Linked DNA regions of Methylomonas sp. 11b. The protein of the gene in region 2 binds, or shares a complex with, the protein of the main gene of each other region. Links are inferred from orthologs where the notes say so. Each region holds a gene or a part of one and is shown on either strand. Other genes may lie near its edges.

The links.
Region 1: the proteins of secA (region 2) and secY are in contact, whole or in part, in a crystal structure (PDB 3DIN), measured with the Thermotoga maritima proteins. The link is inferred for Methylomonas sp. 11b from one-to-one orthologs. Residues at the interface, in WP_004082002.1 of Thermotoga maritima: Glu261, Ala262, Arg263, Lys300, Ala301, Arg302, Thr303, Ile304, Ile305, Leu323, Tyr324, Asp325, Pro326, Val329, Ser330, Tyr333, Ile336, Lys340, Phe345, Val349, Glu363, Phe364, Tyr374, Ser375, Gly376, Gly377, Glu393, Ile395, Thr482, Ser483; in WP_004081795.1 of Thermotoga maritima: Glu108, Gly109, Glu110, Glu111, Ala236, Glu237, Arg238, Arg239, Ile240, Thr241, Ile242, Gln243, Tyr244, Ala245, Arg246, Arg247, Val248, Thr249, Gly250, Arg251, Arg252, Val253, Tyr254, Gly256, Ala257, Ser258, Thr259, Tyr260, Leu261, Pro262.

Annotation. Positions count from the first base shown.
Region 1 is NZ_KI911557.1:2,324,376-2,336,042, forward strand. What follows is about bases 201-3,151. They hold secY (preprotein translocase subunit SecY), read right to left. Parts: upstream 2,364-3,151; coding sequence 1,038-2,363; downstream 201-1,037. Other genes in these bases: rpsK (30S ribosomal protein S11), read right to left, coding at 201-449; rpsM (30S ribosomal protein S13), read right to left, coding at 473-829; rpmJ (50S ribosomal protein L36), read right to left, coding at 906-1,019; rplO (50S ribosomal protein L15), read right to left, coding at 2,364-2,798; rpmD (50S ribosomal protein L30), read right to left, coding at 2,798-2,983. Also shown: rpsD (30S ribosomal protein S4), read right to left, coding at 1-44; more of rpsK, read right to left, coding at 63-200; more of rpsE, read right to left, coding at 3,152-3,496; rplR (50S ribosomal protein L18), read right to left, coding at 3,506-3,859; rplF (50S ribosomal protein L6), read right to left, coding at 3,868-4,401; rpsH (30S ribosomal protein S8), read right to left, coding at 4,417-4,812; rpsN (30S ribosomal protein S14), read right to left, coding at 4,841-5,146; rplE (50S ribosomal protein L5), read right to left, coding at 5,158-5,697; rplX (50S ribosomal protein L24), read right to left, coding at 5,710-6,027; rplN (50S ribosomal protein L14), read right to left, coding at 6,038-6,406; rpsQ (30S ribosomal protein S17), read right to left, coding at 6,435-6,698; rpmC (50S ribosomal protein L29), read right to left, coding at 6,701-6,892; rplP (50S ribosomal protein L16), read right to left, coding at 6,892-7,305; rpsC (30S ribosomal protein S3), read right to left, coding at 7,325-7,996; rplV (50S ribosomal protein L22), read right to left, coding at 8,006-8,338; rpsS (30S ribosomal protein S19), read right to left, coding at 8,348-8,620; and 6 more genes. UniProt on the Escherichia coli protein: The central subunit of the protein translocation channel SecYEG. Consists of two halves formed by TMs 1-5 and 6-10.
Region 2 is NZ_KI911557.1:5,097,103-5,113,913, reverse strand. What follows is about bases 7,842-11,120. They hold secA (preprotein translocase subunit SecA), read right to left. Parts: upstream 10,790-11,120; coding sequence 8,042-10,789; downstream 7,842-8,041. Other genes in these bases: trkA (Trk system potassium transporter TrkA), read left to right, coding at 11,110-11,120; METH11B_RS0124455 (glycogen/starch/alpha-glucan phosphorylase), read right to left, coding at 7,842-7,902. In the rest of the region: METH11B_RS0124495 (arylamine N-acetyltransferase family protein), read left to right, coding at 1-575; METH11B_RS0124485 (Uma2 family endonuclease), read left to right, coding at 743-1,333; METH11B_RS0124475 (GGDEF domain-containing protein), read left to right, coding at 1,941-2,978; METH11B_RS0124470 (dicarboxylate/amino acid:cation symporter), read right to left, coding at 3,006-4,235; METH11B_RS0124465 (YchJ family protein), read left to right, coding at 4,404-4,898; tRNA (uridine(34)/cytosine(34)/5-carboxymethylaminomethyluridine(34)-2'-O)-methyltransferase TrmL, read right to left, coding at 4,926-5,393; more of METH11B_RS0124455, read right to left, coding at 5,398-7,841; more of trkA, read left to right, coding at 11,121-12,465; METH11B_RS0124440 (hypothetical protein), read right to left, coding at 12,462-13,004; METH11B_RS0124435 (hypothetical protein), read right to left, coding at 12,991-13,530; METH11B_RS0124430 (VOC family protein), read right to left, coding at 13,530-13,904; METH11B_RS0124425 (hydroxypyruvate isomerase family protein), read right to left, coding at 13,948-14,730; METH11B_RS0124420 (NAD(P)-dependent oxidoreductase), read right to left, coding at 14,730-15,608; METH11B_RS0124415 (nucleoside triphosphate pyrophosphohydrolase family protein), read right to left, coding at 15,623-16,114; METH11B_RS0124410 (hypothetical protein), read right to left, coding at 16,268-16,756; METH11B_RS0124405 (FMN-binding protein), read right to left, coding at 16,756-16,811. UniProt on the Escherichia coli protein: Required for protein export, interacts with the SecYEG preprotein conducting channel.

The DNA.
Region 1 (11,667 bases), 2.8 Mb from region 2 along the record:
TCCCTACGACTCAGCTTGCAAGCAGGACCAAGATATCTTGCCATTAAATTTACTCCACTATCCTAAACACGACGTTTTTTGGGTGGGCGACAACCATTATGAGGTATGGGAGTAACGTCCACGATATTTGAAATTTTGAACCCCATACTGTTCAAGGAGCGAACAGCAGATTCTCTACCAGGGCCAGGCCCTTTTATCATAACATCTAGATTCTTCATGCCATATTCCTGGGCCACGGCTCCAGCTTTCTCAGCAGCTACCTGAGCTGCGAAAGGCGTGCTTTTGCGCGAGCCACGAAAACCGGATCCGCCAGATGTTGCCCAAGATAACGCGTTACCTTTTCTGTCTGTGATAGTAACGATTGTATTGTTAAAGGAAGCGTGGACGTGAACGATACCGTCCGCCACTTCTTTCTTAATACGTTTTTTAACTCGATTCTGGGTTGCCATCAAAAATGCCTATCTAGATGTATTTATTTAGTAACTGACTTACGCGGACCTTTTCGAGTCCGAGCATTTGTTCTGGTTCTTTGCCCTCTCAATGGCAAGCCACGACGGTGCCTGATACCACGATAGCAACCCAGATCCATTAATCTTTTTATATTCATCGAAACTTCTCTGCGAAGATCACCTTCGACAGTCATCGCTGAAATAACCTTACGTATCGATTCCACTTGATCCTCGGAAAGGTCTCGAATCTTGACGGTTGGCTGAACCCCAACTTCATCGCAGATATTTCTAGCAGTTTGCCTGCCAATTCCATAGATAGCAGTCAACGCTATCTCCGCATGCTTATGGTCAGCCACGTTTATACCGGCAATACGAGCCATTCAAATACTCCAAAAACAGTACTATAAGGTTAAACAGGGAATTATATCACCCTGCAAAATAAATCACAAAAACAAGTTAGCCTTGACGCTGTTTATGCCTGCCATCTTTGCAGATAACCCGCACAACGCCGTTTCTTTTAATTACTTTACAACTTTTGCATATAGCTTTTATTGAAGCTCGTACTTTCACGGCAAACTCCTCGAATTTTTAAGATTTTTTCAAATTAGCTTTTTTCATCAAGCCTTCATATTGTTGCGACATCAAATGCGTCTGCATTTGCGAAATAAAGTCCATCACAACAACCACAATAATCAGCAAAGAGGTACCACCAAAAGAAAACGGCACGTTCCAATAAACAATTAAAAACTCGGGCAACAAACAGATCAGCGTGATGTAAACTGCACCTATCAACGTCAGCCGAGTCATTACCTTATCGATATAACTGGTGGTATGAGCACCCGGCCTAATACCAGGCAGATAGGCACCTGACTTCTTCAGGTTTTCGGCGGTTTCTTTTGAGTTAAAGACCAGAGCGGTATAAAAGAAACAAAAGAACACAATGGCCAAAGCATAACACAAAACGTACACTGGCTGACCTGGGGAAAGCACAGACGAAATATCCTGAAGCCATGAAAAGCCATCGACATTCCCGAACCATCCCGCTATTGTCGCAGGAAATAATATAATGCTCGATGCAAAAATAGGTGGAATCACGCCAGCCATATTTAACTTAAGGGGCAGAAACGAACTCTGTCCTGAATACACCTTATTGCCTTGCTGTCTCTTTGGATAATTAATTGTTATCCGTCTTTGCCCTCTTTCAACAAAAACCACAATACCCGTTACAACTATAGATAACGCGAACAACACAACAATAAACGCACCATTCATTTCACCAGTACGAGCAAGCTCCAGTGTTCCACCGATTGCGGAAGGCAACCCGGACACGATGCCGGCAAAGATAATTAGCGATATACCATTACCAATTCCCCTCTCCGTAACCTGCTCTCCAAGCCACATTAGGAATATTGTCCCGGTAACCAACGTTATGGTGGTTATAAGGACAAAACTAACACCTGGCTGGATAACAACAGCTAGCCCACCGGCTGTTTGGTTTTGCAAGGCCACTGAAATACCAATCGATTGGAACATGGCCAATACAACGGTACCGTAACGGGTGTACTGAGAAATCTTTCTACGCCCGGACTCACCCTCTTTTTTAAGCTGCTCCATAGCAGGAATGACTATAGTCATAAGCTGCATAATGATAGAAGCCGAAATGTAAGGCATTATACCTAGCGCAAAGAGGCTCAAACGCATCAAAGCCCCCCCCGAAAACATGTTAAACATGTTTAGGATGGAACCGGACTGCTGCTCGAACATTATTGATAAGGCTTTTGGATCTATCCCTGGAACAGGGATATGAGCGCCAATTCTATATACGACAAATGCGCCTAAAACAAACAACAATCTTGACTTGAGCTCACCAAACCGAAATGTGCCTGCAGAAACATCAACTCCTTTAGCACTCACTTAAGCCTCGACTTTGCCACCAGCAGCTTCAATAGTTAATTTTGCACCAGCCGTCACACCGAGTCCTTTTAAAATTAAAGACCTTGAAACAGTTCCAGTATTCACTACTTTAACTTTTTTCGAAAATGCAGGAATGATGTTATTACTAATCAATAATTGAATATCAACAACATCAGCCTGAAGAACATCAATTTCAGCTAGACGAACTTCAGCGGTAAATTTTTTAGTTCTGGAGGTAAAGCCCACTTTAGGAAGTCTCCGCTGTAAGGGCATCTGACCACCCTCAAAGCCGACTTTATGAAAACCTCCAGACCGCGCCTTTTGACCTTTATGACCTCTACCGCAAGTTTTACCATCAGTAGATCCTATGCCCCGCCCAACGCGTTTCGCTTTTTTTCGTGCGCCGCATGCAGCTTGTATTGTGTTTAGATACATTAAACTTCCTCAACTTTTAGCATGTACGCGATCTTATTGATCATTCCGCGATTTTCAGGCGTATCGATAACCTCAACGACCTGCCTTATTCTGCTTAGACCCAATCCTTTCAAACATTGCTGATGACTCTTTAAGCGACCATTTTTACTTTTAGTCATCATTACGCTTAATTTTTTGCCACTCATATCGTTTTACCCTGTTATTTGATCAACAGATAAACCGCGCTTTGCTGCGATTTTCTTAGCATCATGCATTGCGGTCAAACCGTTAATTGTGGCACGCACAACATTGATCGGGTTACTTGTACCGATACACTTAGCCAGCACATTATGCACGCCAACGACCTCAAATACGGCACGCATAGCGCCACCCGCGATAATACCGGTACCCTCTGAAGCAGGCTGCATATAAACCTTAGCGGCACCGGTATTCGACATAATTGAATATTGTAAAGTACCTTCTTTTAACGCTACTTTTCGCATATTTTTTCTAGCTTGCTCAAGCGACTTTTGAATCGCTACAGGCACTTCCCTCGCCTTGGACACGCCATAACCAACACGCCCGTCGCCATCGCCAACGACCGTAAGCGCAGCGAAACCAAAAACCCGACCGCCTTTTACTACTTTTGCAACGCGTCTTACTGAAACCAATTTTTCCTGCAATCCGTCTGTACTACCTTGAGATGGTGCTGTTGCCATGCTATTCCCCTAAAACTTCAAGCCAGCTTCACGTGCAGCGTCTGCTAACGCTTTTACGCGGCCATGATATTTAAAACCAGAGCGATCAAATGCAACCTCTGTTACACCAGCTGCAATAGCTCTTTCAGCAACAATACGCCCCACCTCGGTAGCAGCCTTAATATTACTTGTATTACTAAGACCAGCCTTTACGTCAGCTTGCAATGTAGACGCCGCCGCAAGAGTAGCCGTGCCGTCAGCACTAAGAACCTGCGCATAAATATGCTGGGAAGTTCTATGTATGGTAAGTCTATTTACATTTAACTTTTTTATTTTGCAGCGTAGTCTTAACGCCCTTTTTAATCTTGAAGACTTCTTATCCATCACTTCACCTATTTCTTTTTGGCTTCTTTTCTAGCCACGTATTCGTCAGCGATTCTCACACCCTTACCTTTATAAGGCTCGGGCGGACGAAAAGCTCTGATTTCAGATGCGACTTGGCCGACTTTCTGTTTATCATTGCTCTTCACATGCAATTCTGTTTGCGTTGGCGCTTCAACAGTTACACCGTCGGGAATTAGATATTCGACAGGATTTGAATAACCCAAGGAGAGCGTTAAAAGATTATCTTTAACTTGCGCCCTGTACCCGACTCCAACCAACAACATTTTTTTTACGAAGCCCTCAGAGACTCCTTTCACCATGTTGTTAATTGAAGCTCTAGCAGTACCAGCGTGAGCCTTAGCACCTTTCACACTATCGTCCCATTTAACTCTAATTACGTTAGATTCGATTTCAAGATCAACAGCATCACAAAGATCAAACGCAAGCTGACCTAGTTTACCGTTAACTATCATTTGCTTGCCGTCAACTCTTACATCAACGCCTGATGGCAAAGTTATAGGCGCATTAGCTACTCTAGACATGATATACCTCTTAAATTAGCAGACAGTGCAAATGACTTCGCCGCCGTGCCCTATAGCACGCGCAGCGCGATCAGTCATCACACCATTAGAGGTTGACACTATAGCTATACCTAAACCACCTAGCACTTTAGGCAACTCGTCTTTAGACTTGTATATTCTAAGACCTGGACGGCTAACTCGCTTAACGCTCTCGATAACAGGAACCCCGTTGTAATACTTCAGCTCAACAGTCATTTCTGTATGGCAACCGGTAACTTCAGTTTTAAAATCGGTAATATATCCCTCTTCTTTCAAAACCTTCGCGATAGCCAGCTTTAGCTTAGATGAAGGGATTTTTACACTTTTTTTGCCAGCAGATTGACCATTTCTAATTCTGGTTAGCATATCTGCTATTGGATCTGTCATACTCATTTTTCAATTCTCCAAAACTTAAACAGAACTACCAGCTAGCCTTTGATAAACCTGGAACGTCACCACGCATGGTGGCCTCCCTCAATTTATTTCTGCTAAGACCAAATTTTCTGTAATATCCATGCGGGCGCCCCGTCAGATTACATCTATTGCGCAACCGGGATTTACTGGAGTCTCTGGGTAATTTTTGAAGTTGAATTTGAGCGCTCTCTTTCTCTTCGAAGGAGGCATTCGGAGATCTAATTATTCCCTTCAATTCGCTTCTTTTTGCCTGATATTTTTTTATCAGTCCTTCGCGCTTTACTTCGCGAGCAATCATTGATTTTTTTGCCATGTCGATACGCCCTAGTTTTTAAATGGAAAATTGAATAACTTCAACAGCGCTAAACCTTCTTCATCTGTTTTAGCAGTTGTTGTGATACAAATATCCATACCACGGAGCGCATCAATCTTGTCATAATCTATTTCAGGGAAAATAATTTGCTCTTTAATTCCCATTGAATAGTTACCACGACCGTCGAAACCCTTAGAACTCATACCCCTAAAATCGCGTATTCTAGGTATAGAAATGGTAATTAGCCTATCCAGAAATTCATACATTTTATCGGCGCGCAACGTAACCTTGCAACCAATCGGCATGTCGTCGCGAATCTTAAATCCTGCAATTGATTTTCTAGCCAACGTAATCACAGCTTTCTGCCCTGATATTTTTTCCATATCAGAAACCGCAGATTGCAGAACTTTTTTATCTGCAATAGCTCCACCAACACCCATATTAAGTGTTATTTTTGTGAGCTTTGGCACTTGCATTATTGTTTTGTAGCCAAATTGCTCCTGCATCGCGGGAACAATTTCAGTTTTGTATTTACTTTGTAGTCTAGCCATAGCGTTATTACCTTAGAGACCAACGTTTTCGTTAGTAGATTTAAAATATCTGACTTTTTTTCCATCATCTAGAATTCTAAAACCCACTCTGTCGCCTTTTTTCGTTTTTGGGTTAAATAAGGCAACATTCGAAATGTCGATTGGCATGTTTTTATCAACAATACCACCAGAAACACCTAGGTTCGGATTACCTCTTTGATGCTTCTTTACTAAGTTAATACCTTCGACTAATAGTTTTTGGTCTTCAAGTACTTTACTTACCTTCCCTAGCTTACCCTTATCTTTTCCTACTATTACGATGACCTCATCGCCTTGTTTAATCTTTTGCATCTTTGGACCTCTACAATACTTCTGGCGCTAGAGAGATAATCTTCATGAATTTATCGCCTCTTAATTCACGAGTAACCGGCCCAAAGATACGAGTACCAATTGGTTGTAGTTGGTTATTTAAAATTACCGCGGCATTGCCGTCAAAGCGTATAACTGAACCATCAGCCCTACGAACGCCTTTACGAGTCCTTACAACTAATGCGTTATATACGTCGCCTTTTTTAACTCTTGTACGCGGCATAGCGTCTTTGACGCTTACCTTGATGATGTCACCGATGCCAGCATAGCGGCGGTGCGAACCTCCAAGGACCTTGATACACATGACCTTTTTTGCGCCACTGTTATCGGCGACGTCAAGGCTAGTTTGCATCTGAATCATTTTTTAAAATCCCAACTAAAATTATTGATTATCTATTGGCAGTTTCTAATACTTCCAACAGTTTGAACGCCTTATTCTTAGAAATAGGACGGCAAGAGGTAATTGAAACCACGTCGCCCTCTTGGCATATATTGTTTTCGTCGTGAACGAGAAGCTTGGTGGATCGCTTTATATACTTTCCGTATACAGGGTGCTTTACCAGGCGCTCAACCAAAACAGAAGCAGTCTTATCCATTTTATTGCTAACTACCCGACCAGTTACCTTACGTACAGTATCTAGATTTTCGCTCATATCTATACTCTTACCATTTCACTTAGAATAGTATTAATGCGAGCAATATCTCGCCTCACCTGCTTAATTTGACTCGGCTTGCTAAGTTGCCCAGTTCCCTTTTGCATTCTCAAGTTGAATTGTTCGCGAGACAACTCCAAAAGACTGGAATTCAACTCTTCTTTTGTTTTGCTTCTTAAATCTTTCGCTTTCATTACATTATTGTCCGTGCAGAGAACGTAGTTTTCACAGGCAATTTAGCTGCGGCCAATTCAAAGGCTTCTCTTGCTAATTCCTCAGAAACACCCTCAATTTCAAACAGCATCGTGCCGGGTTTAATTTGAGCAACCCAGTATTCTACACTACCTTTACCTTTACCCATACGAACTTCTAATGGTTTTTTCGTGATAGGCTTGTCTGGAAAAATTCTGATCCAGATTTTACCACCACGCTTTACGTGACGACTAATAGCTCTCCTGGCCGCCTCAATTTGGCGGGCGGTCATTCTACCACGGCTAATTGATTTTAAACCATACTCGCCGAAGCTTACTGACGAACCGCGCAACGCCGTACCGTTATTTCTACCGGTATGTTGTTTGCGGAATTTTGTTCTTTTTGGCTGAAGCATCTCTTATATACTCCTTCAACTATTTTTTTGAGTCGGCGTTTAATGACGCTGCATGAGCATCCATATCAAACACCTCACCCTTAAATATCCAAACCTTTATACCGATAATTCCATAAGTGGTTTTGGCTTCAGCAGTTCCGTAATCAATATCTGCCCGCAAAGTATGAAGCGGCACACGGCCTTCGCGATACCATTCCGTTCTAGCAATCTCAGCTCCGTTCAGTCTACCTGCTACGGTGATTTTTATACCCTCAGCACCTAAACGCATGGTGTTAGTAACAGCTCGCTTCATCGCACGACGGTACATAATCCGTTTTTCAAGCTGTTGAGCTATGCTTTCAGCCACTAAATACGCGTCAAGTTCTGGCTTGCGAATCTCTTCGACATTTAATTGGACAGGAACTCCCATCATTACAGATATACTCTGCCTTAACACATCTATATCTTCACCTTTCTTACCTATCACAATCCCAGGACGAGCGGTGTGCACAGTAATATTGGCATTATTCGCAGGACGATTTATTTGCACCCTGCTGACAGATGCGTGAGCTAACTTTTGTTTGATGTATTCTCTAACCTTCAAATCCTGCAACAGAAACACAGGGTAATTCTGGCTATTTGCATACCATCTCGAAGTCCAATCTTTTACTATCCCGAGACGAATCCCAGTGGGATGTACCTTTTGTCCCATTTGCTACCTCTATTTCTCTGCTACTTTAATTGTTATGTGACAAGTTCTTTTTAGGATGTGATTCGCACGCCCTTTCGCCCTTGCGCTAACTCTCTTTAACGTTCTGCCTTCGTTAACGAATATGGTCGAAACCCTTAATTCATCTACATCAGCACTTTCGTTATGTTCTGCGTTAGCTATTGCCGACTCAAGAACTTTTTTGATTATCGCAGCAGCTTTCTTAGAGCTGAAACTCAGCAAATTCAATGCTTTTTCAACAGGTAACCCGCGTATTTGATCCCCTACAAGCCGTGCTTTTTGCGCAGAAAGAGGAGCGTTACTTAATTTAGCCGAAACTTCCACATTCACTCCTTATCTTGATTTCTTGTCTGCTATATGACCTTTATAAGTCCTTGTAGGCGAGAACTCACCCAGCTTATGCCCGACCATATTTTCTGAAATCAATACCGGCACATGCTGTTTGCCATTATGCACGGCAATAGTCAATCCCAGCATATCTGGGCTGATCATTGACCTTCTAGACCAGGTTTTAATCGGTTTCCTATTATTCGCTCTCACCGCTTCCTCTACTTTCTTAAGCAAGTGATGATCTATAAATGGACCTTTTTTAATTGAACGTGGCACGTCAAATACCTCTTATTTTTGCTTACGGCGTCTGACAATCATGTTGTCAGTACGTTTGTTTTTTCGAGTTTTATAGCCTTTTGTCGGCGTTCCCCAAGGAGACACAGGATGTCTACCACCCGATGTTCTACCTTCACCACCACCATGTGGATGGTCTACAGGGTTCATCGCTACACCTCTAACAGTAGGTCTGACACCGCGCCATCTTTTTGCACCAGCTTTTCCTAACGAAATAAGATTGTGCTCAGAGTTGGAGACTTCGCCAACTACACCTCTGCAATCTGACGGGACTTTCCTCATCTCTCCAGAACGAAGCCGGATGGTGACGTATGCGCCATCTTTAGCAACCAATTGAACAGAGGTTCCTGCGCTTCTTGCAATTTGAGCGCCCTTTCCTGGCTTCAGTTCGATACAATGAATTGTGGTGCCCAAAGGCATATTCCGCAGAGGCATACAATTTCCAGGCTTAACCGGAGTCGTTTCAGCACTCAATATCTCTTGGCCTATCTCGATGCCTTTTGGCGCAATTATATATTTGCGCTCGCCATCTTTAAAAAGAATCAGCGCTATATTCGCAGTTCTGTTCGGATCGTATTCAATACGCTCAACTAGCGCGGGAATATCGGTTTTGTCGCGTTTAAAGTCTACTATCCGATAGAATTTTTTGTGTCCACCGCCAATATGGCGAGTCGTTATTCTACCTAGATTGTTACGACCACCGGTATTGTTCTTTTTGTCAAGTAGTTGTGCAAATGGCTTACCCTTATGCAAATCATTATTTTGTACACGCACTACAAACCGAGAACCCGGAGATGTCGGTTTTGATTTTAGAATAGCCATGCTCTTCTACCGCTCCTTATTTGCTTTAAAGTATTATGCTGTCGCTAATTCAATGTTATGACCGGGCTGAAGCTTAACATAAGCTTTTTTCCAGTCGGATCGCTTACCCAATGTACGTCCGAATCGTTTAATTTTTCCTTTAACATTCAGAACACGAACGGCAGCTACTTCAACACCAAACATCAATTCAACTGCATTTTTAATCTGCAATTTAGTTGCAGACTTTTTTACTTTGAATACAAACTGATTACTTTGGTCAGCAGCGTTGGAGCTTTTCTCCGACACAATTGGCGCATACAGAACGCTTGCTAGTTTGATTTTTTCAATGCTCATGCCAAACGCTCCTCAATCTGTTTCAGCGCTGCTGCTGTCGCAATTACCTTATCCGCAGAAACCAAGGACACTGGGTCCACACTACTTGGAGTAACTACGGCTATATAAGGGATGTTTCTAGCCGCCAGAATTAAATTTTCATTTAAGTCATCCGCAACCACTAACAATCTTTTCGCATCGATACCTTTTATCTTGCTCAAAAAGTCTTTTGTTTTTGGTGTTGCCGGCGTTATGTCGTTGCATACGGCCAACCTACCCTGTCTCAACAACTCAGAAAAAATAGACCTAATACCGACCTTATACATCTTCTTGTTCAACTTCTGATCAAAAGATCTTGGTTGAGCTGCAAATGTAACACCGCCTGTACGCCATACCGGGCTCCTGGTTGTTCCTGCGCGCGCACGACCAGTACCTTTTTGACGGAAAGGCTTAGCACCACCACCACTTACCGCCGCGCGGTTTTTTTGGCCTTTAGTGCCCGCTCTTGCTGCTGAAAGATATTTGGTTACCAGTTGATGCACCAACGTTTCGTTAAAATCCTGTCCGAATACCGCCTCGGAGACATCGAGCGCCTGTGCTGAATCTTGATTATTGATTGCAGGTATTTGCAAAGTCATAAATTAACCTTTATTTAACATTTTTACTGCAGGGGTGATCACTACATCACCACCCTTGGCACCAGGCACAGCGCCTCTGACTAAAATCAGGCTCCGCTCAGCATCTACAGCATGGATAGTCAAATTCTGTATTGTAGTTTTGACCGCCCCCATGTGTCCGCACATTTTCTTACCTTTAAATACTCGGCCCGGAGTTTGATTCATACCGCTAGAACCGGGAACCCGATGGGAACGTGAGTTACCGTGCGTCGCATCTTGCGTTCTGAAATTATGGCGCTTAACTGTACCGGCAAAACCTTTACCAATGCTAGTACCGGACACATCGACGACCTGCCCAGCTTCAAACACATTAACTTTTAACTCCGTCCCTGCAGAAAACTCGCCAGCCTCGCTCTCACTTAGCCTAAATTCCCACAGACCACGACCTGCGGTGACATTGGCAGATGCGTAATGCCCAGCCATTGCTTTGTTGACTTTTGAAGACTTAACATCACCCGCCGCTACCTGAATAGCGCGATAACCATCAGTTTCAATGCTCTTCACCTGTATAACTCTGTTAGAGTCTATATGAAGTACGGTAACAGGTACCGAAGAGCCATCTTCGCAAAAAATTCTGGTCATACCACATTTACGACCAATAAGACCTATTGACATCTGCCAATCCCTCTAAATTATTACTTGCTGCTATTTAAGCTTAATTTGAACATCGACCCCAGCCGCCAGATCCAACTTCATCAAGGCGTCAACAGTCTTATCGGTTGGCTCAACGATATCAAGCAACCTTTTGTAAGTTCTCAGTTCATATTGATCACGAGCATCTTTATTGACATGCGGTGAAATCAATACAGTAAAACGTTCTTTTCTAGTAGGCAAAGGAATAGGCCCCTTAACTTGGGCGCCTGTTCTCTTCGCTGTTTCTACTATCTCACCCGCTGACTGATCAATCAATTTATGATCAAACGCTTTTAATTGGATTCTGATAGTTTGATTGGCCATCTTGATTACTCGATAATAGAAGCAACAACACCCGCACCAACGGTGCGACCACCTTCGCGAATCGCAAAACGTAAGCCGTCTTCCATCGCAATCGGTGAGATTAGTTTTACGGTAACAGCGATGTTATCACCAGGCATCACCATTTCCACACCTTCTGGCAAATCAACCGCACCGGTTACGTCGGTTGTTCTAAAGTAGAACTGCGGACGGTAGCCATTGAAGAACGGGGTATGACGGCCACCCTCTTCTTTGGACAGCACA
Region 2 (16,811 bases):
AGGCGCTGTCTGAGTTGGGATTCAGTTATCAGCCGATTATGGCCAGAGTGCGGATGGGGCGTAATGAAGGTGGACCGCGCCTGCATTTAGCGTTTATCGTGGAAGCTGAAGGCGACTCTTGGCTGGTCGATGCCGGCTTCGGCGGGCCTAGCCATTATCGGCCGCTACGCCTGAGTACCGAGCAGGCGCAAAGCCAGGACGGCAATCAGTTTCGGTTGCGCCAGGAAACGGCATCGGGAGAAACCGTGCTAGAGCGACTGCAAAACGGCGATTGGTTCGCGTTATATAGTTTCGACCGCGCTAAGGTACAACGCTGCGACCTGGACGCGGCTAACTTGGTGTGCACAACCTGGGATCAATCACTACTGGCACAAAATCTGTTGATCTGCCGCAATACCGCCGAGGGCTGGGTGCAATTATTTAATACCAATTTTTCGCGATACCAAGCGGGTGAGCAAATCAGTCATACAATCAAAAGCCGGGCGCATCTAAGCGATTTGCTGAGCGAACAGTTTGGTATCGAACTTGATTATCAGCAGTTGCACCCACTCGCTGAACGGCTAGCTTTAAAGTAGCTACGAATAGATTGTGCGGTGCGCTTTGGTTGCATTGGAGTTGGCCTTCAAGCCAGTGCCATCTTTTTGGCTCAAACGTTTTTTATCTGAAATGTCTCGCATCGCTGCCGCATCTGGATAAAATATCGAATGCGTTCTAGCAGCAAGGCAAACCGGGAGTTAAGACAATGGCTTTGGCATTGAAAGATCGGGAATCCCACACTTACGGCGACTATCTAAACTGGCCGGACGATGTGCGTTACGAATTAATAGACGGCGATGCTTATTTGATGTCACCCGCGCCGGATTTACCGCATCAGGACGTGGCGGGGGAGATTTATTTCCAAACTCGGCAAGCGCTGCAGGGCAAATCTTGCCGTGCGTTTATCGCACCGGTCGATGTACGTTTACCCAAAGATCAGGAAGCCGACGAATCTATCGATACGGTCGTACAACCCGATGTGTTGGTGGTATGCGATGGCAATAAACTCGATAAACGCGGCGTGCGCGGTGCGCCGGACTGGGTCGTGGAAGTATTGTCGCCCTCTACCGCCGGTCATGACCAAATCAAAAAACGCCAGCTCTACGAACGCCACGGTGTGCGTGAGTACTGGCTGGTTCATCCCGTTGATCGGGTATTAACGATATACAGCTTGGCAGATGGGGAATTTGGCAAGCCGCAAATGTATCAATTGGAAGGCGAAAACCAGGTTGGCATCTTGCCGGACATTGTCATCCGTTGGGACGAACTGGCGTCGCGCTTGCCTACGGATTATTGAATAGCAAGCTTGGGATTACCGAATAGAATCGTGGGAGATTTTACTTTTTACCTCGGATAGCCTGGTGGGTGCTGAGGGGTTCGAACCCCCGACCCTCGCCTTGTAAGGGCGATGCTCTCCCAGCTGAGCTAAGCACCCGACTAAAGGCCGCGCATTTTATCCAAAACTCGAGCTGCTGCAAAATGTTTTGTTAACTTTGCGATGCAAATACTCTTGCCACGCGTGCAGTTGCCAACAGTTTGCATTCTCCGGACAGCAAGCCAGTACGAGCAAACTATTTCTATACAAAGTTATGCTCACCACCCAAAAAACCATCCCCTGTACGCAAACCGCAAACGCTGTCCGTGTAAGCTTATTTTCCGGATGTATTGAAAAATCCCGGTTTTAAGTTACTTTTATGTAGGCTTATGACTACGAAAGATGAAAGCCTGGATGGTCAATTATGTTTCAAGCCAAATTTGGCGAGGCACATCCAAGTCACCGGAGACACGTTCTACTAAGCGCTAAACCAAGCGCAACGAAACGGAACAATCGAAAGCAGTGACAGGGTTAATAATCCCGGCGCGAGCAATACTTAAACCCTTATACGTTTATCGACAAAAATCTGATGAGTAAAGGCACCACTTACATACCGATTTACGATTTCTCACCGAGCATTAACGCCGGTTATCTAAAACAAATCCTGCCGCTGCTGGTGCGGCATAATGTGGCGGCCAATCCCATCAATTACGCCATTTGGTACGACTATGTAGCCGGTGATAACCCGACCTTAAACAAAGCCGTTGACTTGTTGCTCGCAGAAAACCAAGCCTTCGATTATGACAACAGCGTGGAGCTTTACAAATCACACATTTGTAATGCATCTTTGGAATCTTTTGAGCAAATCAACCGACAACTGCACAAAGTTATCGAACAAGCCACTAGCGCGATCAACGAAACTTATAACAAGGCCGAACAAACCAACGATAGCTTCCAGAAAAAATCTGTCATCTTGGAGAATTTCTCCGCGTCCGACGGATTGAAAATCGTCTTGCAGGAAATCATTCAGGAAACAAAAGCCCTGGCAATCACCAGTCAGGCCATGCAGGCCAAGCTGACCGATGCTAACCGTGAAATGGAACAACTACGTGCAGAGCTTACACAAGCAAGGCAAATCGCCACTACCGACGGCTTAACTGGCCTATTGAATCGGCGCGCGTTCGACATGACCTTGGCGGAAATTATCGAACAATCCGCACCCAATACCGCTTGCCTGTCGATGCTGGATATAGACCATTTCAAACGCATTAACGACACATACGGCCACACCATCGGCGACAATGTCATTAAATATGTGGCCTCTTTAATGAAGAAACACGCTGAAGATCATCATCATGTGGCGCGTTACGGAGGCGAGGAACTGGCGATTATCATGCCCAATACCAGCCACGAAAAGGCGGTAGAAATATCCGAAAATATTCGCAACGCGATGGAGACCAGCCGCTTGCAGCGCAAAAACGATAACCAGTCACTGGGTAAAATCACCTTGTCGATCGGCGTTGCCAGATTGCAACCGGGCGACAATCCGGAAAGCTTTATCGTCCGCGCCGATAACGCCCTGTATAAAGCCAAGCAAAGCGGCCGCAATCAAGTAATACATTCATGAACATTTCAGAATATCCGCCGCAGCCGATTAGCGTTCGCTGAGGCGTTGTACCACCAAACTGCCCACCATATCGCCCTCGACATTTACCATGGTCCGCACGGTATCGAGTAAGCGGTCTATGGGTAACAATATGGCAATGGCTTCGGCCGGCAAACCTACCGACTGCAACACCATTATCATGGTCACCATGCCGGCGCTGGGAATACCCGGCGCGCCGATGGCGGCGATCATCGTGGTAAAAAACACGATCAATTGCTGAGCCAAATCCAACTCAATACCCGCCAAATTAGCCACAAATAGCGCGGCAGCCGCTTCGTAAAGCGCGGTGCCATCCATGTTGACGGTTGCACCCAACGGCACCACAAACCCGGCAATACTGGGTTTGACATGCAGATGCTGTTCAACACAGCGCAAGGTGACCGGCAAGGTCGCCGAGCTGGAACTGGTGGCAAACGCGGTCATCAATGCTTCCCGAGAACCGCGAAAAAACTTTAACGGCGTGATTTTGGTAACTAGAAATAACAATAGCGGCAACACGACGAAGCCATGCAGCAATGTCGAGCCCACCACAACCGCTACAAACTCGGCTAGGCTGCTTAACAAAGCCATGTTCTGCGTCGCTAGCAACTGTGCCAGTAGTGCCATGATGCCGAACGGCGCCAGCCGCATGATCCAGCCGACCAAGCGCAACATCAATTCCAAGCATTCCTGCATTAACAGCAATATGTTTCGATAACGGTCCCCGCCAACTACCAAAGCTATGCCCAGCAACAACGCAAACATCACGATCGCCAGCACGTTGGCTTGCGCCAGCGCCGCGAACGGATTGACAAACAAGCCGTGTAAAAAACTGGCGATGAATTCGGCAAACGTCATCTGCTTGGCGGCAAAACCCTGGCCGGCATTCTGAAACAGGTCCAGATTCAGGCCCTTACCCGGCTCGAACCAATTGGCCGCGCCCAAGCCCAACAAAATGGCCAAGACCATGGACACTGCGAAAAATCCCAGCGTAGACATCCAAACCCGGTGCAGTTGGCTGTGCATGCGCAAATTGGCGACACCGACCGCTATAGAGGTAAATACCAAAGGCACCAATACCATTTTCAGCAAGTCCATGAATAAGTTACTGAAGAGACCGCAAACGTAGATACCCTGTTTTGTAAGGGCTGCTTCCGGTCCAAGCTTGGCGAACCCTAATCCCAGCAGGACGCCAAACACGGCACCGAGAAAAATCTGTGTATTTAATGCGACTTTCAATGCAGCCTCCTGAAAATGCGCTCATCGTAAAGCGTCAAAGTATTGAGATTTATCATAGCAAGCCCGGCAACCTATGATGTATTGGCCCGGTCACTCAGCAGACGTGATCCGTCATGATAGCGGCGAAGATTGGCTTTTGGCTTATCTACTTCGGTAAAATCAGCTGCTATGACGACAATCACCGACAACACCGAAACTTGTTTATGCGGCTCCGGCCTGCATTATCTGGAGTGCTGCGGCCGCTATCACAGCTGCGAACACTTCCCGCCAACGGCAGAAGCCTTGATGCGCTCGCGTTTCAGCGCTTATGCCCAACGCAACGTGGACTATTTATTAAATACTTGGGAAACAAGCAAACGCCCCGCAGCAATCGATTTTTCCAAGGAAACCGCGCAGTGGCAAAAACTCGTTATAGTCGACACTAAGAAAGGCGGTACGCACGACAGCAAAGGCATGGTCGAGTTTAAGGCTTTTTACCGACAGGACGGCGAAGACTATTTCATGCACGAAATCAGTCGTTTCGTTAAGACGGATTCGCGCTGGCTCTATCTGGACGGCGTCATCAAAGCCGCGGGCAAAGTCGCGATAAGCACGGACACCGGCCGGAATGCGCCTTGTGCGTGCGGCAGCGGCAAGAAATTTAAACGTTGCTGCGGGCGCTGAAAACCAACCCGCTGAACCGTCACTAAGTCAACGAGCCGCATCCACAAAATTCAATTGCTTCCAGGCTTCGTACAGCACTATGGCAACGGTATTGGATAGATTAAGACTGCGGCTTTCCTTACGCATCGGCAAATACAGCTGCAACGCGGCCGGATGTTGATTCAGAAAGGCGGTTGGTAAGCCGCGGGTTTCCGGACCGAATAACAAGGCATCTCCAGCTTTATATCGTACCTCACTGTAACCGGTGTGACCTTTGGTGGTTAATGCAAATAAACGCTGCGGCTTGGCTTTTTCGACGTAATCGTGCAAGGAACCGTACTGGCGGATGTTCACCCATTCATGATAATCCAGCCCGGCGCGACGCAGACGTTTGTCGTCCAAGTCAAACCCCAGAGGCTGGATTAAATGCAGATGCGCACCGGTATTAGCGCATAAACGGATGATATTGCCGGTATTGGCCGGTATTTCCGGCTCGAACAAGACAATATCCAGCATTGCTTTAGTATTTTTCCACGTCCACCGGCGACAGTTTCCAAATCTCGCGGTTGTATTCGCTAATCGTTCTATCGGTGGAAAACTTACCGCTGGCCGCTGTATTCAGAATACTCATTTTGGTCCAGCGCTCTTGATCACGCCAAGTTTGCTCGACGCGCTTTTGCGCTTCCAGATAACTGCGGAAATCAGCGATAGTCATCCACGGATCGTGCGGACTTTTAATCGAGGCAATGATGTCGTCGAAAATGCCCGGCTCGAACTGATTGAAATGTCCGCATTCCAGCAAGCGCATCACGCCTTGCAAATCGCTGTCCTGATTGATGAACCATTGCGGATCGTAATGCGGCCGGAGCGCCTCCACTTCGGTTTCGGTCAAGCCGAACAGGAAGAAATTGTCGGCACCGACCTCTTCACGAATTTCGATGTTGGCACCGTCCAACGTACCGATGGTCAGCGCGCCGTTCATCATAAATTTCATGTTACCGGTACCGGACGCTTCCTTACCGGCAGTCGAAATTTGTTCCGACAAATCCGCGCCCGGACAGATTTTCTCCATCGCCGACACGCAGTAATTGGGCATAAACACCAATCTCAGCTTGTTGCCTACTTCCGGATCTTCATTAATGACATTGCCGACATTGTTTATCAGCTTGATGATTTTTTTCGCCATCACATAGCCGGGCGCGGCCTTGCCGCCGATCAAGACGCAACGATCCACCCAGTTTTGCGTATCGCCGCGTTTTATCCGATCATAAAGATGAATCACATGCAGCACATTCAAAATTTGCCGTTTGTATTCATGGATGCGTTTAACCTGCACATCGAACAAGGCATCGACATTGATCTCAATGTCGTGTTCTTCTTTTTTGTAATCAACAAGACGCTGTTTGCTGGCCCGATTTAAGTCGTACCATTTTTGCCTGAACGCGGCGTCTTCGGCGTAAGGCGCTAATTTGGACAGCTGAGAAAGGTCGGTAATCCAGCCATCACCAATAGTTGCGGTGATAAACTCGGCCAATTCCGGATTACAACCGGCCAGCCAGCGTCTGGGGGTCACACCGTTAGTTTTGTTATTAAATTTTTGCGGCCAGAGCTCGAAAAAGTCTTTAAACAAGCCCTCCTGCAACAACTTGGAATGCAATTCGGCGACACCGTTGACCGAAAAACTACCGACGATGGCCAAAAATGCCATCCGCACCTGTTTTTGATGACCTTCTTCGATGATGGACATCCGCGCCATACGTGGATTGTCGCCTGGCCAACGCGCGGACACTTCCGCCATGAAATGCGCGTTGATTTCAAAAATAATTTCCATCAAGCGCGGCAGCAAATGCTGCATCAGATTGACCGACCATTTTTCCAAGGCCTCGGGCAACAAGGTATGATTGGTGTAGGCCATCGTGTGCCGAGTGATGTGCCAGGCTTCTTTCCAAGGCAGACCGTGAATATCCATCAGCAAGCGCATTAGCTCGGCCACCGCGATGCTGGGATGGGTATCGTTGAGCTGAAAACAGTTTTTTTCGGCAAATTTACTGAAATTATTACCGTGGCGACCCACCCAGTTAGCGATGACGTCCTGCAAACTGGCGGACGCCAACAGATATTGTTGTTGCAGGCGCAAGGCTTTGCCGTTTTCGTTCGCGTCGTTGGGATACAACACCATCGTAATATTTTCGGCGGTGTTTTTCTCGGCCACCGCTTCGGCATAATCGCCAGCATTGAACTCTTGTAAATTGAACTCTTCCGTGGCGATGGCTTTCCACAAGCGCAAGGTATTGACCGTGCCGTTTTTATACCCTGGCACCGGCGTGTCGTAAGGCATGGCAATCACGTCATGGGTATCCAGCCAGCTGGTGCGCTTGTTGCCTTTTTCGTCGATGTGCGTTTGCGTGTGGCCGCCAAACTTGATGCGGTGCATGTACTCAGGACGCTCGATTTCCCAAACATTGCCCATCCGCAACCAATGATCCGGTTTTTCGACTTGCTCGCCGTTGACGATTTGTTGCGAAAACATACCGTATTCGTAACGCAAACCGTAGCCGGTGACCGGCAATTGCAAGGTGGCGCAACTGTCGATGAAACACGCGGCCAAGCGTCCCAGACCACCGTTACCTAAACCGGCATCCGGTTCGCTTTCGATGAGTTCCTCAGCTTCCAAACCCAAATCGTAAAGTGCTTGCGTCACGATATCGTCAACCCCGAGATTCAACATGGCGTTGCTCAGCGAGCGCCCCATCAAAAACTCCATCGACAGATAGAAGGCTTTTTTACAGTCGGAGTCCCGATAGACGTTGTAGGTTTTTTTCCAGCGTTCGACCAGACGGTCGCTGATCGCCAAGGACAAGGCCTCGTAGGCGTAATGCGGAGAACGGCAGTTTTGATCGCGCCCGAGACGATGACTGTAATAGTGTTTGAAATCGGCGATGAAATGCTTTTTTTCCATGCCCAACTTGGGGAGCTTGGTAATATCGGCGGCGGGATTACTCTTATTAAAGACTCTATGCGGCATAGTGCTTACCCTTGAGGACAGTGAAAATTAAAAGCCGTGGGCCGCTTGATTGTGCAAGGCTGAAAGCGATGCAGAAAGGCCCTCTAAATCGAATTGTCGGGCAGCCGCGACGCCCGGTTTGAAGCGTCGCGGTTAAACATTAGTTCAATTTGCCGTGGCATTGCTTGTACTTTTTACCCGAACCACAAGGGCATGGGTCGTTACGGCCCACTTTGCTGCCGAGTCTGACAAAAGGCTGCTCCGCGCTCTCCGAGTCTGAGTCAGACTGAGCTGCTTGTGCCGCCGGCTCTTCTTCAAAAATGGAGTGAGCTTCCGCGTGTTCGTAATGCATTTCCAGCGGTGCTTGGCGTTGTTCGTCGATAGCTTGAACATCCTCTTCACGCGCCACCTGCACTTTGGCGAGTATGCCTACCACTTCCTGTTTGATATGCGTCAACAGGCCGGTAAACATTTGGAACGACTCGCGCTTGTACTCCTGCTTGGGATCTTTTTGCGCATAGCCTCTGAAATGAATACCTTGGCGCAATTGGTCCATCGCCGCCAAATGTTCTTTCCAGCTATTATCCAGCACTTGCAACATGACCGATTTCTCGAAATGCCGCAGCACTTGCACGCCTACGGCCTCTTCACGGGCACGACTTTCTTGTTCGGCTTTTTCGATGATCAACTGGCGCAATTTCGGTTCGTTCAGTGTACGGTCGCTCTCCAGCATTTCCATTAACGGCATCTGCAGATTAAACTCTTGCTGCAAATGCGTTTCCAAACCACGCACATCCCATTGCTCTTCCATGGTTTTCGGCGGGATGTATTCGGTGATGACGTCGTTCAGTACGTCGGCACGAATCGCGTTGATAATGTCGTTGATGTCTTCGGCAGCCATCAATTCATTGCGCTGCGCGTAAATAACCTTACGTTGATCGTTGGCGACGTCGTCGTAAGCCAGAATTTCTTTGCGAATATCGAAGTTACGATTCTCCACCTTGCGTTGCGCGCTTTCGATGGAACGCGTCACCCAAGGATGCTCGATAGCTTCACCTTCTTCCATACCCAGTTTTTGCATCAAGCTGGCTACCCGTTCGGACGCGAAAATCCTCATCAAGTCGTCTTCGAGAGACAAATAAAACCGTGTGGAGCCGGGGTCGCCCTGCCGACCGGAACGGCCACGCAATTGGTTGTCGATCCGCCGCGATTCGTGGCGTTCCGAACCGATCACATGCAGACCACCGCTAGCCAACACTTTTTCATGTCTTTCCAGCCAAGCAGCGCGTACTCGCTCTTTATCGGCTTCGCTGGCATCCGGACCCAAGGCTGCCAGTTCGGCATTCAGATTACCACCCAGCACGATGTCGGTACCGCGACCGGCCATATTGGTAGCGATGGTGACAGCGCCCGGCATACCGGCATTTTCGATAATGTGCGCTTCGCGCTCGTGCTGTTTGGCATTCAAGACTTCATGGCGGATGTTTTGTTGTTGCAGCATCCGGGAAATCAATTCAGAGTTTTCTATCGACGTCGTACCGACCAAGACCGGCTGGCCGCGCTGCACGCAATCCTTGATATCTTCGATGACGGCGTTGTATTTTTCCCGCGCCGAAAGATAAACCAAATCGCCTTTGTCTTTGCGTATCATCGGTCTGTGGGTAGGAATAACCACCACTTCCAGACCGTAGATTTTGTTCAACTCAAACGCTTCGGTATCCGCAGTACCGGTCATACCCGACAACTTGTTGTAAAGCCGGAAATAATTCTGGAAGGTAATCGAAGCCAGCGTTTGGTTTTCGTTTTGAATGGTCACGTTTTCCTTGGCTTCCATCGCTTGATGCAAACCCTCGGACCAGCGCCGACCGCTCATCATTCGGCCGGTAAACTCGTCGACTATAATAACTTGGCCATCCTTGACCACATAATCCACATCCTTCTGGAACAGCACATGCGCCCGCAAAGACGCATTCAGGTAGTGCATCAAGCGGATATTCGCGGCTTCGTATAAGGTCGAGCCGTCGGCTATCAAGCCGTGCTCCGCCAACAAGCGTTCCACATGTTCGTAACCGGCTTCGGTTAAATGAATCTGCCGGGACTTTTCGTCCACCGCATAATCACCGGGCATTTGATCCTGTTTCTCCGGATCGTCGGCTTTTTCCTGTTTGGTCAGGTAAGGAATGATTTGATTGGTCTTCAGGTAAATATCGGTACTGCCTTCCGCCTGGCCGGAGATGATCAACGGCGTTCTGGCTTCGTCGATCAGAATCGAGTCAACCTCGTCGACGATGGCAAAATTCAGATCTCGCTGGACTTTTTGTTCCAGGCTGAAGGCCATGTTGTCACGCAGATAATCGAAACCAAATTCGTTGTTGGTGCCGTAAGTAATATCCGCCGCATAGGCAACCTGGCGTTGCTCGTGGGTTAAATCGCTGACGATGACTCCGGTGGTCAAGCCCAGGAAACCGTATAGTTTGCCCATCCATTCCGCGTCGCGGCGGGCCAAGTAATCATTGACGGTAACGACATGTACGCCTTTACCCGGCAAGGCATTCAAATAGGCGGCCAGAGTGGCCATCAGGGTTTTACCCTCACCGGTTTTCATCTCGGCTATCTTGCCGCTATGCAAGACCATACCGCCGATCAACTGCACGTCGAAATGCCGCATGCCAAATACGCGGGTCGAGGCTTCCCGCACGGCGGCAAAGGCTTCTGGGAGTAAATTGTCTAAGTCTTCGCCTTGGGCCAGGCGGTCGCGAAATTCCTGCGTCTTGGCTTGTAACGCCGCATCGGATAATTTTTCGTATTCGGCGGCCAGCGCGTTGACTTTCTTGACTAACTTGCGTTTCTTCTTGACCAGCCTGTCGTTGCGGCTGCCAACTACCAATTTAACCAGCTTACCCAGCATGATATTTCCAGAGTGAGAGTGAACCAAAGTTTGCGATTATAAACGGTATGGGGCAGCTGTGACCAGAAAACAAGCCCGGCAAGCTAGGACGATTGACCAGCCGGTTTTTGTAAATCGGCTATTTAAATACCGCTATCGGCCATTTAAAACGCGATTTTTGCTTTGCAGCCGCAGCCTAACTCCACAATTGGGCGATTTCCATCAAAGCAAAGTCTGCGCGCTCGCTGGAACATGGACAAGCCTATCGATCAGCGTATAATTCGCCGGCTTCGGCCCTTGTGGCGACAAGCATTCGACATCATTACTGGCTTTAAAAACTTATGAAAATAGTGATTCTCGGTGCCGGCGTTACCGGCTCTTCGGTTGCCGGCGCATTGGCCAGTGAAGAAAACGATATTGTCGTTATCGATAAAAATGCCCAATTGCTCACCGCATTGAAGGGCCGCCTGGATATAGCCACCGTCGAAGGTAACGCTGCCCATCCCAGCGTGCTGGAACAAGCCGGTATTCAGGACGCCGACATGGTGATTGCGGTTACCGACCGCGACGAGACCAATATGCTGGCCTGTCAGGTGATTAACACCCTGTACAGCAAACCCAAAACCATCGCCCGGGTGCGCGCCATCGACTTTCTAAACCACCCGGAATTATTTGCGCCGGGCGGTATTGATATTGTCATCAGCCCTGAGCAGGTGGTCACCGAATCCATTCATAATCTGATCAAATACCCCGGCGCGCTGCATGTGTCGGAGTTTGCCGACGGCTTGGTCAGGCTGTTCTCGATTCGCGTGGTGCCGACCGGCTTTCTGACCGGTAAACGCATCCATGCCGTGAAAGAAAAACTGGCCGACAGCATGATCCGGGTCGCCGCGATTTTCCGCGACGGTAAAGCCATCGCGGTAAACGGCGAGGCGGTGATCGCCACCGGCGACGAAGTATTCTTTGTCTGCCCCCGCGATAAGGTCCGTAAAACCTTGGTGGATCTGCATAAACTGGAATCGCCGATCAAAACCATTATGCTGGCCGGCGGCGGCCACGTCGGCAAGCGGCTGGCAATTGCCTTGGAAAAAAACTACCACGTCAAAGTCATCGAGCAAGACATTGAGCGAGCGCGGGAAATCTCCAACGATTTGCGTAACACCTTAATTCTACACGGCGACTGTACCGACGAATCGCTACTGCAAGAAGAAATGATCGAAGACATCGATTTGTTCTGCGCGATTACCAATAATGACGGCATCAACCTGATTGCCGCCGGTCTGGCGAAAAAACTCGGCGCCAAAAAAGCCATCTGCCTGATCAACAACAATTCCTACCTGAAATTATTGGACGGCACCGAAATCGATCTGGCGATTCAACCAAAACTGGAAACCTTGGGCGGCATCCTCAAACACGTGCGTAAAGGCGACGTGGTCGGCGTCAGCTCGGTATGTGGCGGGAGTGCGGAAGCAATTGAAGCCATTGCTCACCGCAGCAAGAATTCCAGCTCCGTGGTTGGCTTGCGGGTAGATCAGGTCAACTTACCGGACGGCGTGATATTAGGGGCGCTGATTCGCGAAAAGGAAGTGATTCCGGTGCATCACGACACCGTATTCGCGGAAGGTGATCACGTAGTGATGTTTGCGCTGAACAAGAAAATGGTCAGAGACATCGAAGGCTATTTCCAGCCGATCTAATCCGCCAAATCGGCATCGATAAAAGCCAGTGCCCGCTGCGGCAAACCGTCTTTGCTCTCGCCTTGCAAAGACCTCTGACTGTCTTCATGTACCGCTGTCATGAACTGCAACAATTGCATTTCAATTTTCATTTTTTCCTGCGGCTCTTGGGCATCCCACATTCGATTCAATAACTGCTTGGCGTGATGGTGGATCGTGAACGCCACTGCTTCCGGTAGATGGGCATAACTACTGCGCAAAGACTCCTTCAGCTTATCCAGTGATTGCAGATATTGCTGATAGTCTCTTAAATCTTGCTGACATTGGGTTTTCACCATCGCCAGCTCGTTGCTGTTGCGGGCTTTGTTGACGGCCAACTCATGAGCCAATTGCTGCGACTGTTTTTTCAGTTGCGCCACCAAAGCCTGTTCCGCCAGCGCCTTGGTTTGCCGCAGTTCGGCGACATCTTCGTGCCTGGATAAATGCCATTGCAGATTGTCGTCGCGACTGCGCCGCAAAAACGCCAGTGCGTCACCCAGCCAGCGACTAATCGGCGACATGGAGCTGTTGGCGTAAAGCCAGCATCGCCGCGGAATCGGCTTGTTTACGATACGTGCGCAAGGATTTACGCAGATTTTTATATCGAGCGGCCGGCAGTTGCGCCCGCACCGCTTGCAATTCATGGCTAATTGCCACAGATAAGGCCCAGGCCTGTTTGCGGTTATCGGCTACCAGCAGGCGTTGCCGCTTGAATCTGTGCCAATAACTTAATTGTCGGCATTCGGCAGACTTGCGCCGCGCCAGATCTTGCTGGCGAACCTGTAAAGACAATAGTTGCCGCACCGCCGCCGATTCGCGGCTGAAATACCCGCGCAGTTCGCGGCAAACCGCCTTAAATAACATCATCAGACCAAGCAAAGCCAACAAAACCAAAGCCAATAACATCACTTTACTGGCTAACAGATAAAACAAACCCATCAACAAAGCCAAACCAAACTGCAAACAGACAAACCCTAGCACAAACAGCAGCATCGCCAGGCTGCCTATCAGTAGTCCGCCATAAAAAAGCCGTCCGAACATGGGCATCAAGGCCGCTCAATAAACTCCAGCGCATTGCCGTCACGGTCGCGGCAAAACAGCGCCTTGCGGCCGGAAATACTCACCGTATAAGCCGTACCGGTCCGCTCCAGATCTTCGCGCAAAGCATCAACCGAATCGATATGCATCGCCACATGCCGATCACGACCGCCATGCGCCGGCCTGCCGGTTGTTGGATCGGGATTATCCAATTCCAGCAAATGAATTTGCTGGGCGCCGATTTGCAACCAGGCACCGGGAAACGGCAGATTCGGCCGCTCAGTCTGCTCCATTCCCAACACATCGCGGTAAAAAAGCAGCGATTGCTCGGTATCGGAGACGATCAAACTGGCGTGATGTATCGTGAAATTATGTTTGGACATAGTAATCAACAGGTGAGTAAGACCAAGCGATTATACCGCCCGATTATTTTATCGAGTAGGTTTTCAACCAAGGCAAACTGGCAACGGTGCCAGCGGTCGGCCGGTACTCGGCCCCAACCCAACCTTGATAGTCCGACGTCGCGATAATGTTGAACAGGCTATCGAAATCCACGGCGCCGGTGCCCGGCTGAGCGCGGCCTGGGCAATCGGCAAACTGAATATGGCCGATCTTATCCAAATGTTGACGTAAAAATCCGGCACAATCTTCGCCCATTCGGCTCATGTGATAAATGTCGTATTGTATGAATAAGTTCGGATGATCGATTTGCTTTAGCGCATCCAGCATCTTCTGACTGGTGTCGAAAATAAAGCCAGGCATGTCATAGCTATTGACGGCTTCGAATACGATTTTGATACCCAAATCGGCAAAAGCTGAAGCGGCGTAAGCCAGATTTTCCAGCAAAGTCGTTTGATATTCGCCCAAGCGTTGTGGGTCCAAACAACGACCCGGTAACACGTTAATAACGTAGGGCTTTAATCGTTCGGTATAAGTCAGCGTCTGCTCTACCGCGGCTTTAAATTGATCGCGTTTTTCCGGAACCGCCGCCAAACCCTCGCCACCTTGCAGCAAAGTATCGGCATCGACATTGAACAACACCAACTGCAAATCCTGCTGATCCAATATATCGCAGATTTGTTCGGCGGGTAGCGAGTAGGGAAACTGGATTTCCACTGCATCGAAACCGCACTGTTTAGCCGCCTGAAACCGTTCCGGCAACGGCAGTTCAGTAAACAATAAACTCAGATTGGCGGTAAAGCGCAGCATCAGTCTTGGGCGTACAGTTTGATGAGCGTCGCGGGATCTTGCTCCAAAAAGCCGCCACTGCCGTGCAATTGCATTAGTTGCGCAGCCAAGCCCGACATAGGTATCGCACTACCCTGTTTGCCGGCTAAATCGACGGCCATATTTAAATCTTTCAATAAAGTTTTCACGCGCCACTTTACCGGTTCGAAACGCTTATCGGCCATTTCCGGTCCGACGATTTGCAGTGGCTTGGAATCGGCAAAGCCACCGGCCAGCGCTTCGGGAATTTTTGCGGCGTCGACACCGGCGGCTTTTGCCAGCGCCATCATTTCTGCTATGACTAGCACATTGCAACTGACGATCATCTGATTGCAGATTTTAGTGGTCTGACCACTGCCAATTGGCCCCATATGCGTCAAACGGCTATACAGCGGTCGCAATACTTCTCTGGCAATTTCAATATCCGGTTCAGCACCACCAGCCATAATCGCCAAACTACCCTGCTCTGCCCCGGCCGTACCTCCGGATACCGGCGCGTCCACCCAGCGCATGCCGCACGCGGCCTGCAATGTCGCCGCGATACTCCGGGTGGCTTCCGGATGGATGCTGGACAAATCTATTAACAATTTATCGGCAGCGCCGTTAACAATAATTTGTTCCGTCACCACCGCTTCAACGGCCATGGTGTCGGCCAGGCACAAAATCACCACATCGGAGGCTTTTACCAATTCACCGACACTGCCGCAGACCTTAGCACCCGCACCAGCCACCACATCCAATTTGGCAACCGTGCGATTCCAGACATTGACCTGAAAACCGGCCTCCAGAAGCCGCAGGCTTAGCGGTTGCCCCATCAGGCCTATGCCGACGAAGCCCAGCGTGTAACGTTGTTCTGCCATAGTGAAACTCGCAGTTATTCGAATAGTGCCGGACTTAAATCCAAACGCTCGCTGCCGCGCCCACTCATCAACTGTTGATACACGATTTGAAAAGCTTCATCGAAATCGGCATTCACAAAACGCTGGGATAAATGCGCGCAGATTGCATATAAGCCCGAATAATGCACGGTCTCGCCGGAAGTACACAGGTTGATTTTCTCGGACAGCACCCGCATCACTGACAGTACCGAACCATCTTGCCGCCAGTTGGCGGACACGCTTACCACCTCGTCACCCCTGCACGCGATGGCCGCCAGCGCATTAAAGGATAAATCCACCAGCCCAGCCAAAATTTTGATCAGGTCACCGCTGGCAATGGCTTTAAATGTCTCGCTACCGCAATCCAGCAATAAGGCTTGGCGCATCACAATATCCATGTCGGACAAATGCCCGATTTCGCCATCGTCGGGCTGCTTGATAGCGAATTTCCGGTGAAAATCTCTAACTTGTTGTAAATGTTTGTTCATGATTCTGCTCCGGGGATTGGATTCAAAGAGTTCGGATGAAGAGTGGCGCGGCGCTAGACAATATATACAGCTACCGGCCTACCCGTTGATAGGACAGTAGCGAACAGGCAGAGTGCGCCGATTAATTAAATAGTGACAACGAGGAAAACGGTTTTAACGCAATTGCCGACGCGATTCAATCAACGACAAACTGACTATGACGATCAAAAGGAACAAGGATGTTTCCAGTAATAAAAACGCGGCTATTTTGAAATAAGCAAAAGCCGGATCGACATAACGCACCAACCACCCGGCCGCTTCATCGGCTATCGCCGCACCATAAACTATCGTGCTAATCCAGACTTTCATCAGCGTCGGCAACGAGGTCATCAGCATGAGGTGCGTCAGTGTCAATACCAACATGCCCATTGCAAACAAATGAAAATGACTGACTTCCAGCAAACTTTGATAGCTTTTCGGTTCGTTAAACTCTTGCTCGTTGCCCAAATAGTAAGAAACGACCGACTCCGGTGTGAGATTCATTTTATGGAAGTACATCAGACCATTGCTGATCCACAACAAAGCCACATAGGCCAAGAACATCAAGATCAGAGTATTGATCAGCAGCTGGCGATTCTGTTCGCCGGTAACAAAAAAACGCATCAGTGTGGCTTGTTTTGGATGAGAACTTGATAAATCGCCAGTACCTTACGGGCGC